Regions from separate parts of the Halopseudomonas xinjiangensis genome, predicted to be linked through region 1. Evidence: predicted binding sites of a transcription regulator. Region 1 holds the regulator's gene; the other holds the start of a gene.
What was found. Region 1 encodes LexA, which represses DNA repair genes until DNA is damaged. Its sites were predicted from a motif close to CTGTNTNNNNANACAG; they were not measured.
Positions count from the first base shown of each region.

Region 2: recN (DNA repair protein RecN) is a predicted target of LexA. The motif match lies at 4,977-4,992, and genes of this name have one in related genera.

Region 1 covers NZ_LT629736.1:1,536,733-1,543,979, forward strand. Annotated here, with positions in the region: gene BLT85_RS07035 (mechanosensitive ion channel family protein) at 1-613, opposite strand, end outside; gene nagZ (beta-N-acetylhexosaminidase) at 610-1,608, opposite strand; gene BLT85_RS07045 (L,D-transpeptidase) at 1,623-2,162, opposite strand; gene BLT85_RS07050 (TetR/AcrR family transcriptional regulator) at 2,221-2,901, opposite strand; gene lexA (transcriptional repressor LexA) at 3,096-3,701, shown strand; gene BLT85_RS07060 (SulA-like leucine-rich domain-containing protein) at 3,711-4,241, shown strand; gene BLT85_RS07065 (hypothetical protein) at 4,295-4,528, opposite strand; gene BLT85_RS07070 (DUF6586 family protein) at 4,591-5,103, opposite strand; gene topA (type I DNA topoisomerase) at 5,114-7,247, opposite strand, start outside.
Region 2 covers NZ_LT629736.1:2,690,532-2,697,778, forward strand. Annotated here, with positions in the region: gene BLT85_RS12510 (hypothetical protein) at 1-121, shown strand, start outside; gene dapB (4-hydroxy-tetrahydrodipicolinate reductase) at 181-984, opposite strand; gene dnaJ (molecular chaperone DnaJ) at 996-2,132, opposite strand; gene dnaK (molecular chaperone DnaK) at 2,236-4,158, opposite strand; gene grpE (nucleotide exchange factor GrpE) at 4,246-4,827, opposite strand; gene recN (DNA repair protein RecN) at 5,016-6,683, shown strand; gene fur (ferric iron uptake transcriptional regulator) at 6,808-7,212, opposite strand.

The sequences.
Region 1 (7,247 bases):
CAACTGCGAAGGGTCTGTCGAGATAGATCATCAACCCGCCAAAGAAATTCGCCAGGAGATCCTTGGCAGCGAAACCCACCGCAATCCCGCCAATCCCGCCGAATGCGAGCACACCAGAGATGCTGTAGCCGAGAGCCTGCAGCACGACCAGTGCCGCAGTGATGATCACTGATATACGCAGCAACTTGCCGATGGCGCTGACGGTGGTCTGGTCGATGGGTTTGGTGCGATAGTTCGGGTCGACCAGCCGAACCTCGACCTGCATCATCAGACGCAGCAGGAACCAGGCCAGCAGAACGATCAGCAGAATCTGCTGCACCGCATCGAGCACGCCGGCCAATTCTTCCTCCATTTGCGCTGCGGTGATCTGCCCTGCCCAGAGCAGCCCCATGGTCCAGATCAGTACCCACAGTGGCCGACGCGCGGCGAGCACCAGCGTGTCGTCCCAAATGGAGTTGCTTTTCAGCGCGCGCCGCTCGACGCGGTCAAGGATCAGCTTGCCCACATACGCTAGCGCCAGCGAAACGAAGATCACGGCGAAAACCTGATAAATCCAGGCTCCGCCGACGGAGGGTAGTAGGTCCGTTGGCAAAGCGGTAATCAACTCGTTCATGAGATGGTTTCGATCAGTCCCTTGTCCTTGAGCAGCGACACCGCGTGTGACCACTGCGGATCGCTCTTGTAATCACTCACTGGCGTGTGGCGTGCCAGCATCCGAGCGGCACGGGTGCCCGGCTGCATGCCAATCCGCTGCGAGTGGCCGAGCGCTTGTTCGGCGGCACCGCGATCGTTACACACCAGCAGCATGTCGCAGCCGGAGCGCAATGCGGCATCGACCCGCTCAGGCATTCCACCTACCGCGTGGGCACCGGCCATGGTCAGATCATCACTGAAGATGACGCCGTCGAAGCCCAACTCCTGTCGCAGAATCTGTTGCAGCCAGCGGGTCGAGAACCCTGCGGGCAGGCTGTCTATGGCCGGGTAGATCACATGTGCGGGCATGATGCCGTCCAGCTCTTTCGCCAGCGCAGCGAACGGCTTCAGATCACTGCGGCGGATCTCAGCTTCTGAACGCTCATCGACCGGTAAAGCGACGTGCGAGTCGGCTTCCGCCCAGCCGTGACCGGGAAAGTGCTTGCCAGTGGCGGCCATACCGGCCCTGTGCAGGCCGGCAATATATGCCTTGCCCAGACGCGCGACTTCATCCGGGTCGCCGCTAAGCGAGCGGTTTCCAATCACCTCGCTGCGGCCGTAATCAAGGTCGAGTACCGGGGCAAAACTGATGTCGACCCCGCAGGCGATCACCTCCGTCGCCATCAGCCAGGCTGCTGCTTCTGCGACCTGCTCGGCCGCATCGCCTGCCTCCGCGCGGATACGCCCCAGAGCCGGAAGGCGAACCACATCGCGGCGGAGCCTCTGGACCCGGCCACCTTCCTGGTCGATGGCAATCAACATGTCAGGCCGCTCGGAGCGGATAGCGCGCACCAGTTCGCGAACCTGAGCAGGCGATTCGGTATTGCGAGCGAACAGAATCATGCCGCCGACTTCCGGTTGGCGCAGCAGTTGGCGGTCTTCCGGCGTCAGCCAGGTACCAGCCACGTCGAGCATCAGGGATCCCTGAATCAAGATAGTGTCTCCGAAGATTGGGAAAGAAGCCGGCTGACCGGGTCAGCCTCGGTCTCGTCGATGAAAACAGCACAACCGGCCGGAGTCATGTCGAACAGTGCGAGCATGTCGTCGTTGCCCAAGCGGATACAGCCATGGGACAGCGGTTGTCCCGTGGGCTGGTCATCGCCGGTTCCGTGCAGATATATGTAGCGGCGCTGCGAGTCGCGCTGGCCGCCCCGGTTAAAACCCCGCTCTTCTCCGCAGAGCCACAGGATACGAGTCAGTATCCAGTCTCGCCGCGGGTAGCGCTGCGCCAGCTCCAGGCTCCAGACCTCACCGGTGGGGCGTCGGCCGACGAATACCGAGCGAACCGGCAACCCCTCGCCGATCCGCGCGCGGACCCGGTGGTGCCCTCTTGGCGTACAACCGCTGCCCTCCGTCTCCCCTGCCCCGTGGAGGGCCGTGGATACGTCATAGGAGCACACCGGCTCGCCGGCAGAGAAGCCAGTCACCCGCTGGTGCGGAATCGAGATGTGGAGCCAATCGAGTCGCATGCACGTCTCCGGTGGAAAGTGCACACGATAACGGATCAGGGTCGCGCAGTTAAGAGCGTCAGGCGGATTCCGCTACGCTGTCTGCTGAGGAGAGCCGCTGTGTCATGCCGCCTTCGGCGCGCATACCCGCCGCAAGAAACGGCACCATCAGACGCAATACCTCGTCGACACCGTTGTGCACACCGAATTCTGCCTCTGAGATAGCGCGCAATGCCTTCATGCTGGACATGGTGAAAGCCGCACTGCCGAGCATGAAATGCACACGCCAGAATAGCTCGCTTGGCGGCAGCGCCGGAGCCGCCTTGAGAAGCAGATTCATGTAGCGCTGAAAAACCCGGCCGTAGACCTCACCAAGATACTTGCGCAGGTGACCCTGACTCTGGCTGAACGCCAGACCCAATAAGCGCATGAAGGTCGAGAGATCGTTCCCGCTTCGCGGCTTGACCTGCAAAGCCTGCCGCACCAGCATCTCCAGCAGCTCCTCCAGGCTCGGATCGGCTGCACCACTTGCCTCCTGCCGATCTAGCTCTGCTTCGAGGCTATTGACGAACGGATTGAGAAAGCGGACGAAGACCGCCTGGATCAAGGCCTTCTTCGACCCGAAGTGATAATTCACCGCCGCAAGATTCACGCCCGCCTTGCTGGTGATCAACCGTAGAGACGTCTCGGCAAACCCCTTCTCCGCGAACAGTTGTTCTGCGGCGTCGAGGATGCGCTCGACAGTATCGGACTGCGCCATAAAAAGGCTTCCTGAGCAAACAGATGTTTTAAACATACGTTTCAAACGTGATGACGTCAACTCGAACGGCCAGCGGGCCGGCTCCTCGCCGCAGTATCCGGTGAGCCCTCGGCAAACGCAACAAAGTGACGCTTGCCGACGCGCCCGAACTGTATATAATCACAGCTACTGTATAAACAGACAGGTAAGGCTCCATGCAGAAATTGACGGCGCGGCAAGAACAGATCCTGGCCTTCATAAAGGAGTACATGGACAACAACGGCTACCCGCCGACGCGGGTGGATATCGCCAAAGAGCTCGGTTTCAAGTCGCCCAACGCGGCCGAAGATCATCTTCGCGCATTGGCTCGCAAGGGAGCTATCGAAATGATCCCGGGCGCCTCGCGCGGCATTCGCCTGCCTGGAGCCGAGGCAGCCAACGATGATCAGCTGCCGATCATCGGTCAGGTCGCTGCCGGTGCGCCGATTCTGGCTCTGGAGAACATCGAGGATCACTGCCGGCTCAATCCGGAGTTCTTTCGCCCCAAGGCCGACTATTTGCTGCGGGTCAAGGGCATGAGCATGAAGGATATTGGCATTCTGGACGGGGACCTGCTGGCCGTACATCGCACTACCGAGGTACGTAACGGACAGATCGTTGTTGCCCGTATCGGCGATGAGGTGACGGTCAAGCGTTTCCACAAGCAGGGCCGCAAAGTGTCGCTGATTGCGGAGAATCCGGATTTCGCGCCGATTGAGATTGATCTGTCCGAACAGGAATTAATCATCGAAGGTTTGAGCGTCGGCGTTATCCGCCGCTAGGAGCAAAACATGCAGTATGCTCGGAACTCGCAAGCACTGGATCAACTGAGTCTCTTCCAAAACGCCTGGATGGCTTCACGTGCCCGGATGGCGCCACTGGGCAAGCCCGCAGCAACCGAGCGGCGCCGTGGCGCAGCAGTCGAGCGAAACGTGACCTCGCAGCCCGCCGAGACAGGTTTCAGCGAAATCGCACTCAACGGCTCGCCACGCCAATGCCTGCAATGGTTGGCGCCAGTGTTGCGGGAGCTAAGCCATTCCAGTTCGACCGGCTGGCTGACGCTATTGGATCCTCCCGCGGAGCTCAGCCTGCAATGGCTGCGTTCAGCTGGCCTGGATTCCGGCCGCATTCTGGTGATTCGGAGCCGTCCTGGAATGGATACGCTCGAATTATGTTGTGAAGTGCTGCGCGAAGGGAAAAGCCACACGGTGGTGAGCTGGCTGACCAGTGATGCCCGCGAAACCGCGTTGCTTTCGAGAGCGGCATCCATGGGCAACTGCAGTAGTCTGAATGTTCAGCTGCAAGCCACTCGCGCAGCGTGATTGAACAGCACAGGCAGCCGAAATGGCTGCCCCGGGCGCTGTGGCCCGACGCGTCAATGCAGAACGCGGTCTTCCGGCACGAACTCGTCATCATCCACGACCTGCCCCGCCAATTGCATACCGGCACTGATCATGGCTTTGGCGACATCGATGTGATGACCGTTGAGGAAATCCTTGGCATCTGCTGAAAACTCGATGACCACTAGCGGTTCACCGTCGTCATCGGAACGCCGCAGTACGACCTTGCCATTGGCGAGTTCAACGATTTCGAGAAAAGGTGAAGGCATATCGGCTCCTCTGTCTAGCAAGGCGGCAGTTTAACACAATGCCGCTGCCTATCGGAGCGTAGCTACCACTCCACCATCCCCTCCCGGTAACGATTAACGCGCTCGGCCAAGGCAGCGACAGCTTCTTGCGCATCCTCCCGTGACCATTCCGGCGACCCAGCCACCGCACTACTGGCGATGATCAGGTCGTCCGAAGCAGACTTGGCTTCCTGAGGCACCGGTGGTGCCTGGAGCTTTTGCCAGGCACCGAGAAGACGCCCTAGCCAGGTATCGGCCGAACCCGCCAGCTCGCTCAATTCAGCCAGCTCGGGACCGGGGCATCGCGCCGCCACATCCCCTAGCAACACCGCTTCAACGCTGCGTGCGTCCATCAGCGGCCAGCGGTAACGATCCGCCACTTCGTGGATCAGGCCAAGCACCCCCCGGTACAAATGAAACAAGGCGTGCTCGCGATGGTATGCGCTCAGGGTGACGGTATCGAGCGCTCCGGACTGACTGACTTCATGCCAGGAGGCGATCGCCTTCCTGGCAAAGAACAGAGCCTGGTTGGTACGGGTATAGACTTCGTTTGCCATGCCGCCTCGCCTACTTTTTGCTCTTGCTTCGAGCGTCGTCCACGTTCCAGCGTTTGCCATCGTGGAAAGCCCGCCAACCGGTGGGCTTGCCTTCGAGCTCGCTCTGAACATATTGCTCCTTTGTCTTGCGGCTGTATCGCACGACTGTCGGATTCTTGTCCGGGTCCTGCGTAGGCGCGTCGAGCAAAAAGTGGTACTTGGGATCGATCTCTTCACGGTGTGGCAGTAGCTCGCTTACCAGCGGCGCACGGGTTTCCCGGTTTTTCGGGAATTGGCTGGCAGCGAGAAACAGGCCCGAGGCACCGTCTCTAAGGACGTATACGTCGTCGACCTTTTCGCAGCGCAGCTCCGGCATTTTGACCGGGTCCATCTTCGGCGGCGCGGCCTCGCCGCTCTTCAGCAGTTTGCGAGTGTTCTTGCATTCCGCGTTGGTACATCCGAAGTACTTGCCGAAACGCCCCGTCTTGAGCTGCATGTCGCTGCCGCACTTGTCACACTCGATCAACGGCCCGTCGTAACCCTTGATCTTGAACTGCCCCTGCTCGATCTCGAAGCCGGCGCAATCGGGGTTGTTGCCGCAAACGTGCAGCTTGCGATGTTCGTCGACCAGATAACTATCCATCGCCGTGCCGCATAGCTTGCAACGATGCTTGGCGCGCAATACGCGGGACTCGTCTTCCTCGTCGTCCGATGCGACCTCGTTGCCCGGCACCAGGTTGATGGTTTCCTTGCAGCGCTCCTTCGGCGGCAGCGCATAACCAGAACAACCCAGAAACACACCTGTGGAAGCCGTGCGGATCATCATCGGACGCCCACAGACCTGACAGGAAATGTCGGTCAGCGTGGGCACGTTGGCACGCATGCCGCGCTCGCCGTCAGCCGTCTCGGCGTTGGCCAACTTCTTGCTAAAATCGGCATAGAAGTCGTCGAGCACCTTCTTCCAGATCACTTCGCCCTGAGCGACGTCGTCGAGCGACTCTTCCATCCGCGCGGTGAAGCTGTAATCCATCAGATTCGGAAAACTTTCACTGAGCCGATCGGTAACGATGTCGCCCATCTTCTCGGCATAGAAGCGGCGGTTGTTCAGTTCGACATAGCCACGGTCCTGGATGGTCGAGATGATCGACGCGTAGGTCGACGGGCGGCCGATCCCGCGCTTCTCCAGTTCCTTGACCAAACTTGCTTCGGAGTAGCGCGCCGGAGGCTTGGTGAAGTGCTGCTTCGGATCGAGCTTCTTCAACTTCAGCGCATCCGCGACCTTCACATCGGGCAGCACTTCGTCTTCGCCGCCTTTGCCCTGCGGGGGCAGCACTTTGGTATAACCGTCGAATTGGAGAATACGGCCCTTGGCGCGCAGCTCGAACGCTCCGGCTTCGGCAGTGATGCTGCTGGACAAATATTTCGCCGGAGGCATCTGACAGGCGACGAACTGGCGCCAGATTAACTCGTAGAGCCTCTCTGCATCGCGCTCCATGCCCTTGAGATCGGTAGACTTGAGCTTGACGTCGGATGGACGTATAGCTTCGTGAGCTTCCTGCGCGCCTTCCTTGCTGCTGTAGGAATTCGGCTTCTCGGGCAGATACTTGTCGCCGAACGTGTTCTTTATATAGCTACGAGCCATGTCGACTGCGTCCGCCGACAGGTTGGTCGAGTCGGTACGCATGTAGGTGATGTAGCCCGCCTCGTACAACCGCTGAGCCATCATCATGGTCTTCTTCACGGAAAAGCCCAGTCGCGTGCTCGCAGCCTGTTGCAGTGTCGAGGTGATGAACGGCGCGTTTGGGCGCGATGTGGTCGGCTTGTCGTCGCGTTTGGTGACGGTGTAGCTCGAGTTCTCCAGCTTGCTCAGCGCTGCATCGGCTTGCGCCTTGTTCAGCGGCCGGAATGCTTCGCCCGATTCCCTGACGACTTCGAACCGCGCCGCCTCGCCCTTGGGCGTATTGAGCAGCGCATGGATTTCCCAGAACTCTTCCGGAATAAACGCGCGGATTTCACGCTCACGGTCGACGATCAGTTTGACGGCCACCGACTGCACGCGCCCGGCGGACAGCCCGCGTGCAATCTTCGCCCATAGCAGGGGCGACACCATATAGCCAACAACCCGATCAAGGAACCGGCGCGCCTGCTGGGCGTTGACGCGGTTG
Region 2 (7,247 bases), 1.2 Mb from region 1:
CCAGCCGCGCCTCCTGAACTACGCGTCCGACTGGGTTCCGACAATCGCCGCGTTCTACCTGCTGCGCAATACCGAAACCCTGGACAGCCTGGCCCGCGAGCAGATTCTCGGCGCGAGCTGACCTCACAAAAAAGCCGGCGACCGCAATGTCTGCGACGCCGGCTTTTCTTTCGCTGGTTGTTAGCGCAGCGCCAGGACATCCTGCATATCGAACAATCCCTTGTCCTGATCTGCCAGCCACATGGCCGAGCGCACTGCACCCCGCGCGAACGTCATCCTGCTCGAAGCCTTGTGGGTGATCTCCACGCGCTCGCCTTCGCTGGCAAACAGTACCGTATGATCGCCAACGACATCGCCGGCACGGACCGTGGCAAAGCCGATGGTCTGCCGATCCCGCGCGCCGGTCTGGCCTTCGCGACCGTACACCGCCACTTCGCTCAGCTTGCGACCCAAGGCATCGGCAACCACTTCACCCATACGTAGCGCCGTACCCGACGGGGCGTCGACCTTGTGGCGGTGATGCGCCTCGATGACTTCAATATCGGACTCCTCACCCATGACCTTCGCCGCCATGTCCAGCAGCTTTAGGCAAAGGTTCACTCCAATGCTGAAGTTAGGCGCGAATACGATCGAAATATCCTTCGCCGCTTCGCTGATGAGATCCTTTTGCGCATCGGTAAAGCCGGTCGTGCCGATGACCAGCGCCTTGCCAGCCGCACGACAAACCGCCAGGTTGACCAGTGTCGTGGTCGGGTGGGTAAAGTCGATCAGTACGTCGAACTGCTCTACCGCCTCCTCCACGCTACCAGTCACAGGAATGCCCAGTCGTCCGATGCCGGCCAGCTCACCGGCATCAGCCCCGAGCAAGGAGCTCTCCGGACGCTCGATGGCAGCCGCCAGCACAGCGCCTTCCATGTGATTGACCGCTTCGATCAAAGTCTTGCCCATGCGGCCAGCGGCGCCGATTACTGCGATCCGTCTCATGTCAGCCCCGGTCAAAATTTCATATCCTCAAAGAAGTTCTTCACCCCTTCGAACCAGCTCTTGGCCCGAGGAGACTGGTTGCTACCCTCGACCTCTAGCGTTTCGCGCAACTCTTCGAACAGCTCGCGCTGCCGCTTGGTAAGGTTGACCGGCGTCTCGACGACGACCCGGCAAAGCAGGTCGCCGGCCGAGCCGCCACGCACCGGCGTGACGCCCTTGCCGCGCAGGCGGAACAGCTTTCCAGTCTGCGCTCCGTCCGGAATTTTCAACTTTACCCGACCGTCCAGCGTGGGCACTTCCAACTCGCCACCCAGAGCAGCATCAGCGAAGCTGATCGGCACCTCACAATACAGATTCTTGCCGTCACGCTGGAATATCTTGTGCTCGCGCACCGACACCACCACATACAGATCGCCGGCGGGCCCGCCGTTGACGCCAGCCTCGCCTTCGCCAGCCAGCCGGATGCGGTCGCCAGTGTCGACACCAGCCGGCACCTTGACCGACAGCGTCTTCTGCTCTTCCACGCGGCCATGACCGTGGCAATCATTGCACGGGTCGGCGATCATCTTGCCGGTACCGTGACACCGCGGACAGGTCTGCTGCACAGAGAAGAAGCCCTGCTGCATACGCACCTGACCATGACCACCACAGGTCGTACAGGTGACCGGAGCAGTGCCTTTCTTGGCACCGCTGCCTTCACAGGTCTTGCACGCCACCAGCGTCGGTACACGAATGGTCACCGAGGTGCCCCGCACCGCTTCTTCGAGGTCCAGCTCCAGCGTGTAACGCAAATCGCTACCACGCTGCACGCTGGACCGGCCGCGGCCACCCGCGCCCCCGAAAATATCGCCGAAGACATCGCCAAAGATGTCCGAGAAGTTTGCACCACCGAAGCCGCCAGCGCCGCCGGCACCCATATTCGGATCCACCCCGGCGTGGCCGTACTGATCGTAGGCGGCCCGCTTGTTCGGATCGGTGAGTACCTCGTACGCTTCGTTGGCTTCCTTGAAGCTGTCTTCGGCTGCCTTGTCATCCGGATTCCGGTCCGGATGGTATTTCATCGCCAGGCGCCGGTAGGCTTTTTTCAGCTCGGCATCGCTTGCGCCGCGCTCTACGCCCAGCACTTCGTAATAATCACGCTTGGCCATCGTCTCGCTTTCCTTCCCTTTCAGGGGCTCGGGGCACAAACGACGACGCGGGAGTAGCTCCCGCGTCGCCTGCAGTCAACTGCCGTTGCCCACCACCAAGGACTTACTTGTTGTTGTCCTTGACTTCTTCGAACTCGGCGTCGACCACGTCATCACCGCCATCCTTGCCGGACTCATCACCAGCCTCGCTGCCTTGAGCGGCCTGGGCCTGATCGGCGTACATCTTCTGAACCAGCGGGCCAGAAGCTTCGGACAGAGCGTTGATCTTGGCTTCGATTTCAGCCTTGTCGTCACCCTTGACCGCCTGCTCCAGGTCAGCCAGCGCCGACTCGATCGCAGTCTTCTCGGCTTCGGTCGCCTTGTCACCGGCTTCCTTCAGAGTCTTGCGCGTCGCATGTACCAGTTGGTCACCCTGGTTACGGGTGGTGACCAGCTCCTCAAACCGGCGATCTTCCTCGGCATTGGCTTCGGCGTCACGCACCATCTTGTCGATCTCGTCGTCCGACAGGCCAGAGGATGCCTTGATGACGATCGACTGCTGCTTGCCGGTCGCCTTGTCTTTGGCCGACACGTTGAGGATACCGTTGGCATCGATGTCGAAGCTGACCTCGATCTGCGGGACCCCACGCTGTGCTGGCGGAATGTCCGCCAGGTCGAAACGACCCAACGACTTGTTCTGCTGCGCCTGCTTGCGTTCACCCTGCAGTACGTGGATGGTCACGGCAGTCTGGTTGTCGTCAGCGGTCGAGAACACCTGCGACTTCTTGGTCGGAATGGTGGTGTTCTTCTCGATCAGAGTAGTCATCACGCCACCCATGGTTTCGATACCCAGCGACAGCGGGGTCACGTCCAGCAACAGAACGTCCTTCACGTCGCCAGCCAGTACCGCACCCTGAATCGCTGCGCCGACGGCAACCGCTTCATCCGGGTTGACGTCCTTGCGCGGCTCCTTGCCGAAGAACTCGGCCACGGTGCGCTGCACCAGCGGCATGCGGGTCTGCCCGCCGACCAGAATCACTTCGTTGATATCGGAAACGTCCAGACCCGCGTCCTTCATCGCAACGCGGCACGGCTCGATGCTGCGCTTGACCAGTTCTTCGACCAGCGACTCCAGCTTGGCACGGGTCACCTTGACGTTCAGGTGCTTGGGACCGGATGCGTCGGCGGTAATGTACGGCAGGTTGACGTCGGTCTGGTTGCTCGAAGACAGCTCGATCTTGGCCTTTTCCGCCGCTTCCTTCAGACGCTGCAGCGCCAGCGGATCGTTGTGCAGATCAACGCCATTCTCCTTCTTGAATTCGTCCGCCAGATAGTCGATCAGGCGCATGTCGAAATCTTCACCACCCAGGAAGGTGTCCCCATTGGTGGCCAATACTTCAAACTGGTGCTCACCATCCACCTCGGCAATCTCGATCACCGAGATGTCGAAGGTGCCGCCACCCAGGTCATAGACCACGATGGTGGAGTCACCACGTGACTTGTCCATGCCATAGGCCAGCGCCGCCGCGGTCGGCTCGTTGATGATGCGCTTGACGTCGAGACCGGCAATACGGCCGGCGTCTTTGGTCGCTTGACGCTGACTGTCGTTGAAGTACGCCGGGACAGTGATTACCGCCTCGGTGACCGGCTCGCCAAGATAGTCTTCGGCGGTCTTCTTCATCTTCTTCAGCACTTCCGCAGAGACCTGCGGAGGAGCCATCTTCTCACCCTTCACTTCAACCCAGGCGTCGCCGTTGTCGGCCTTGATGATCTTGTACGGCACGAGCTTGATGTCTTTCTGTACGACACCTTCCTCGAACCGACGACCGATCAGACGCTTGACCGCGTTCAGTGTGTTCTGCGGATTGGTCACCGACTGACGCTTGGCTGACTGGCCAACCAGGGTCTCGCCGTCCTTGGTGTAGGCGACGATCGAGGGAGTGGTGCGAGCGCCTTCGGCGTTCTCGATCACCTTGGCCGAGCCGTTTTCCATGATAGCGACGCAGGAATTGGTGGTCCCCAGGTCAATACCGATAATTTTGCCCATCTACATACTCTCCGAATCTGTTTGCCGCACGCGTAGGCGGCGAAGTTGACTGACGATGAACCCTAGATTGGGTCGACTGGATCGATTTCAAGCCTTCTCGTCGATCGAAGGCGATTCCGGTCGGTCGCTGGCCGGCTTGCTGACCACGACCATCGCCGGGCGCAACAGGCGGCCACTCAGGGTGTAGCCCTTCTGGAAAACGCGAATCACCGTATTCGGCTCGACGTTGTCCCGCTCCTCCATCGCCATCGCCTGGTGGAGGTCGGGGTCGAAAGGCTCGCCATGCGGATCGACAGCGACGATCTGAAAACGCGCGAGCGTGTCGGTGAACATCTTCAGAGTCAGCTCCATCCCCTCGCGCATCGGCTTGATGGCCGGGTCGCTGGGGTCCGACAGCTCCATGCCACGCTCCAGACTGTCGAGTAGTGGCAGCAGCTCGGTAGCAAAGCGCTCCAGCCCGAACTTGTGGGCCTTCTCGATCTCCTGTTCGGCGCGGCGACGCGCGTTCTGCACGTCAGCTGCGGCACGCAGCGCCTGATCCTGCGCAGTAGCCAATTGCTCTTCCAGCGCGGAAACGCGAGCGGTCAGGTCCTCGTCAGCAGCACTTCCCTGCTCCGGACTGGTGGCCGGCTCCTGCTCGTTTAGATCCTGTTTCTGTTCGTCCGCCATGTAGGTCTCCTGTCGAATCTGTAAAGGCGTTTACACCACGTCGGGTTAGCTTGAAAGCTACAGTGCTCCTGTATATGGGGTCGTTCCGGGCAGGTTCAAGGGGTTTGGAACAGTGCGAGCGGGGGCGCTTGAACAGCCGAGCGAGAGTACTGTATAAATAACCAGACAAACGTAATCGGGAGCCTGTCATGCTCATGCACCTCGCGGTAAACAACTATGCGATCGTCGATCATCTCGAGCTCGAGCTGAACGGAGGCATGACCGTTGTGACCGGCGAAACCGGTGCAGGGAAGTCCATCATGCTGGACGCGCTCGCATTGACACTCGGCGACCGCGCCGACAGCGGCGCAGTTCGCCCCGGCGCAGACAAGGCCGACCTCCTCGCCACGTTCGACATCTCGGATATTCCGGAGGCCCGCGAATGGCTGGACGAGCGCGATCTGGCAAGCGAGGATCAGGTGATTCTGCGTCGCGTCGTGACCGCGGAAGGGCGCTCGCGCGGGTACATCAATGGCAGCCCCTGTCCGCAGCAGGACCTGAAAGCGCTGGGCGAGATGCTCATCGACATCCACAGCCAGCACGAACACCAATCGCTGCTCAAACCCGATACGCACCGGCGGCTGCTCGACGCGTTTGCTGGCGCCGGCGAACTGGCCCGACAGGTTCAGCTCGCCGCCCAGCGCTGCCGACAAACCGAGCAGGCGCTGCAACAGGCCAGCCAGGACGGTGACGAGTACACATCTCGCGTGCAATTGCTGACCTATCAGCTCGAAGAGCTGGATAACCTGAGCCTTCAGGACGGCGAACTGGAACAGCTGGAAGATGACCAGCGCCAGCTGGCGAACGCCGAACATATCACCCAGTCGTGCCAGCAGGTCATCAACCTCTGCAGCGAGAGCGACAGCGGCAGCGTGCTCCAGGCATTGACGGCCAGCCTTCAGCGGCTAAATGGATTGACGACGCACAACCGCAACCTGGATGAAGCAAATAGCCTGCTGGCCAGCGCACAGATTCAGGTCGAGGAAGCGGTCGGCGAACTGACGCGCTATCTCGATCATTTCGAGGCTGACCCGGAGCGGCAGCAGCAGATCGAAGAGCGTCTTGGCGTCATCTACGACCTGGCTCGCAAACATCGGATCAATCCGGACGAGCTGCCTGCCTTGCAACAGAGATTGATCGACGAACTAGAAGGATTGCAGCAACGGGGCGCGGATACAGAAAAGCTCGCCGAAGAACTAGAGGCTTATCGGGCTCATTATCGCGAACTTGCCGGCGACCTGTCGGAACAGCGAAGAGAAGCCTCGGCCCGCCTTTCCGAGGCCGTGACTGATGAAATTCAGCAGCTCGGCATGCCTGGCGGCAACATCGTCGTACAACTCTCTCCAACCAAACCAGGCAGCTACGCGCCGACCGGTATGGAAACGGTGGAGTTTCTAGTCAGCGCCAACCGGGGCCAGCCGGCGAAGCCGCTGGCCAAGGTCGCATCGGGGGGCGAACTCTCACGCATCAGTTTGGGCATTCAGGTCGTCACTGCTCAGACGTCGCGCGTGCCAACGCTGGTCTTTGATGAAGTGGACGTGGGCATTGGCGGCCCGACCGCTGAAATCGTCGGCCGACTGTTGCGCCAACTTGGCGCACGAGGTCAGGTGCTGACCGTCACCCACCTGCCACAGGTAGCCGCACAGGGGCATCAGCATCTTTTCGTACGCAAGGAGCAAAGCGAGACATCGACGCGTACACGGATCGATCAGCTGGACGAGGCAGGCCGGGTACATGAGGTAGCTAGAATGCTGGGCGGGATCGATCTGACGGAGGAGTCGCTGGCGCATGCGCGCAAGCTGATTTCAGCGATTTGATGGCGGCGCCCGGGCAGGCGCAGCTTGAAGAGCAGCGCCTGTCGGGACTGAGCTCGTTACTGCCGAACCTCCGGCAACGAGAGCCCTGAGCGGACACCGGAAAGGCACCGCTCCGCCTGGTTCATCAGGCCTTGCGCTTCACGTAGAGCACCAGATTGTGGTCAACGAGCTCGTAACCGTGCTCCTTGACGATCTCGCGCTGGCGACGCTCGATTTCCGGATCGAAGAATTCGATGACTTCTCCGGTGTCCAGACAGACCATGTGGTCATGATGGTCGCCGTCGGCCAGCTCGAACACCGCATGGCCACCGTCGAAGTTGTGACGCACTACCAGCCCGGCAGACTCGAACTGAGTCAGGACGCGGTATACCGTCGCCAGACCTACGTCTTCGCCCGCGTCCATCAACGCCTTGTAGACGTCTTCGGCACTCATGTGCCGGTCCTGGGAACTGTCCAGCATCTGCAGGATCTTAACGCGAGGTAGCGTCACCTTCAGACCGGCCTTTCTAAGTTCTTGATTCTCTACCATTGCTAGTTTCTCGCTCAGCGCTTCGCAGGGCTGGA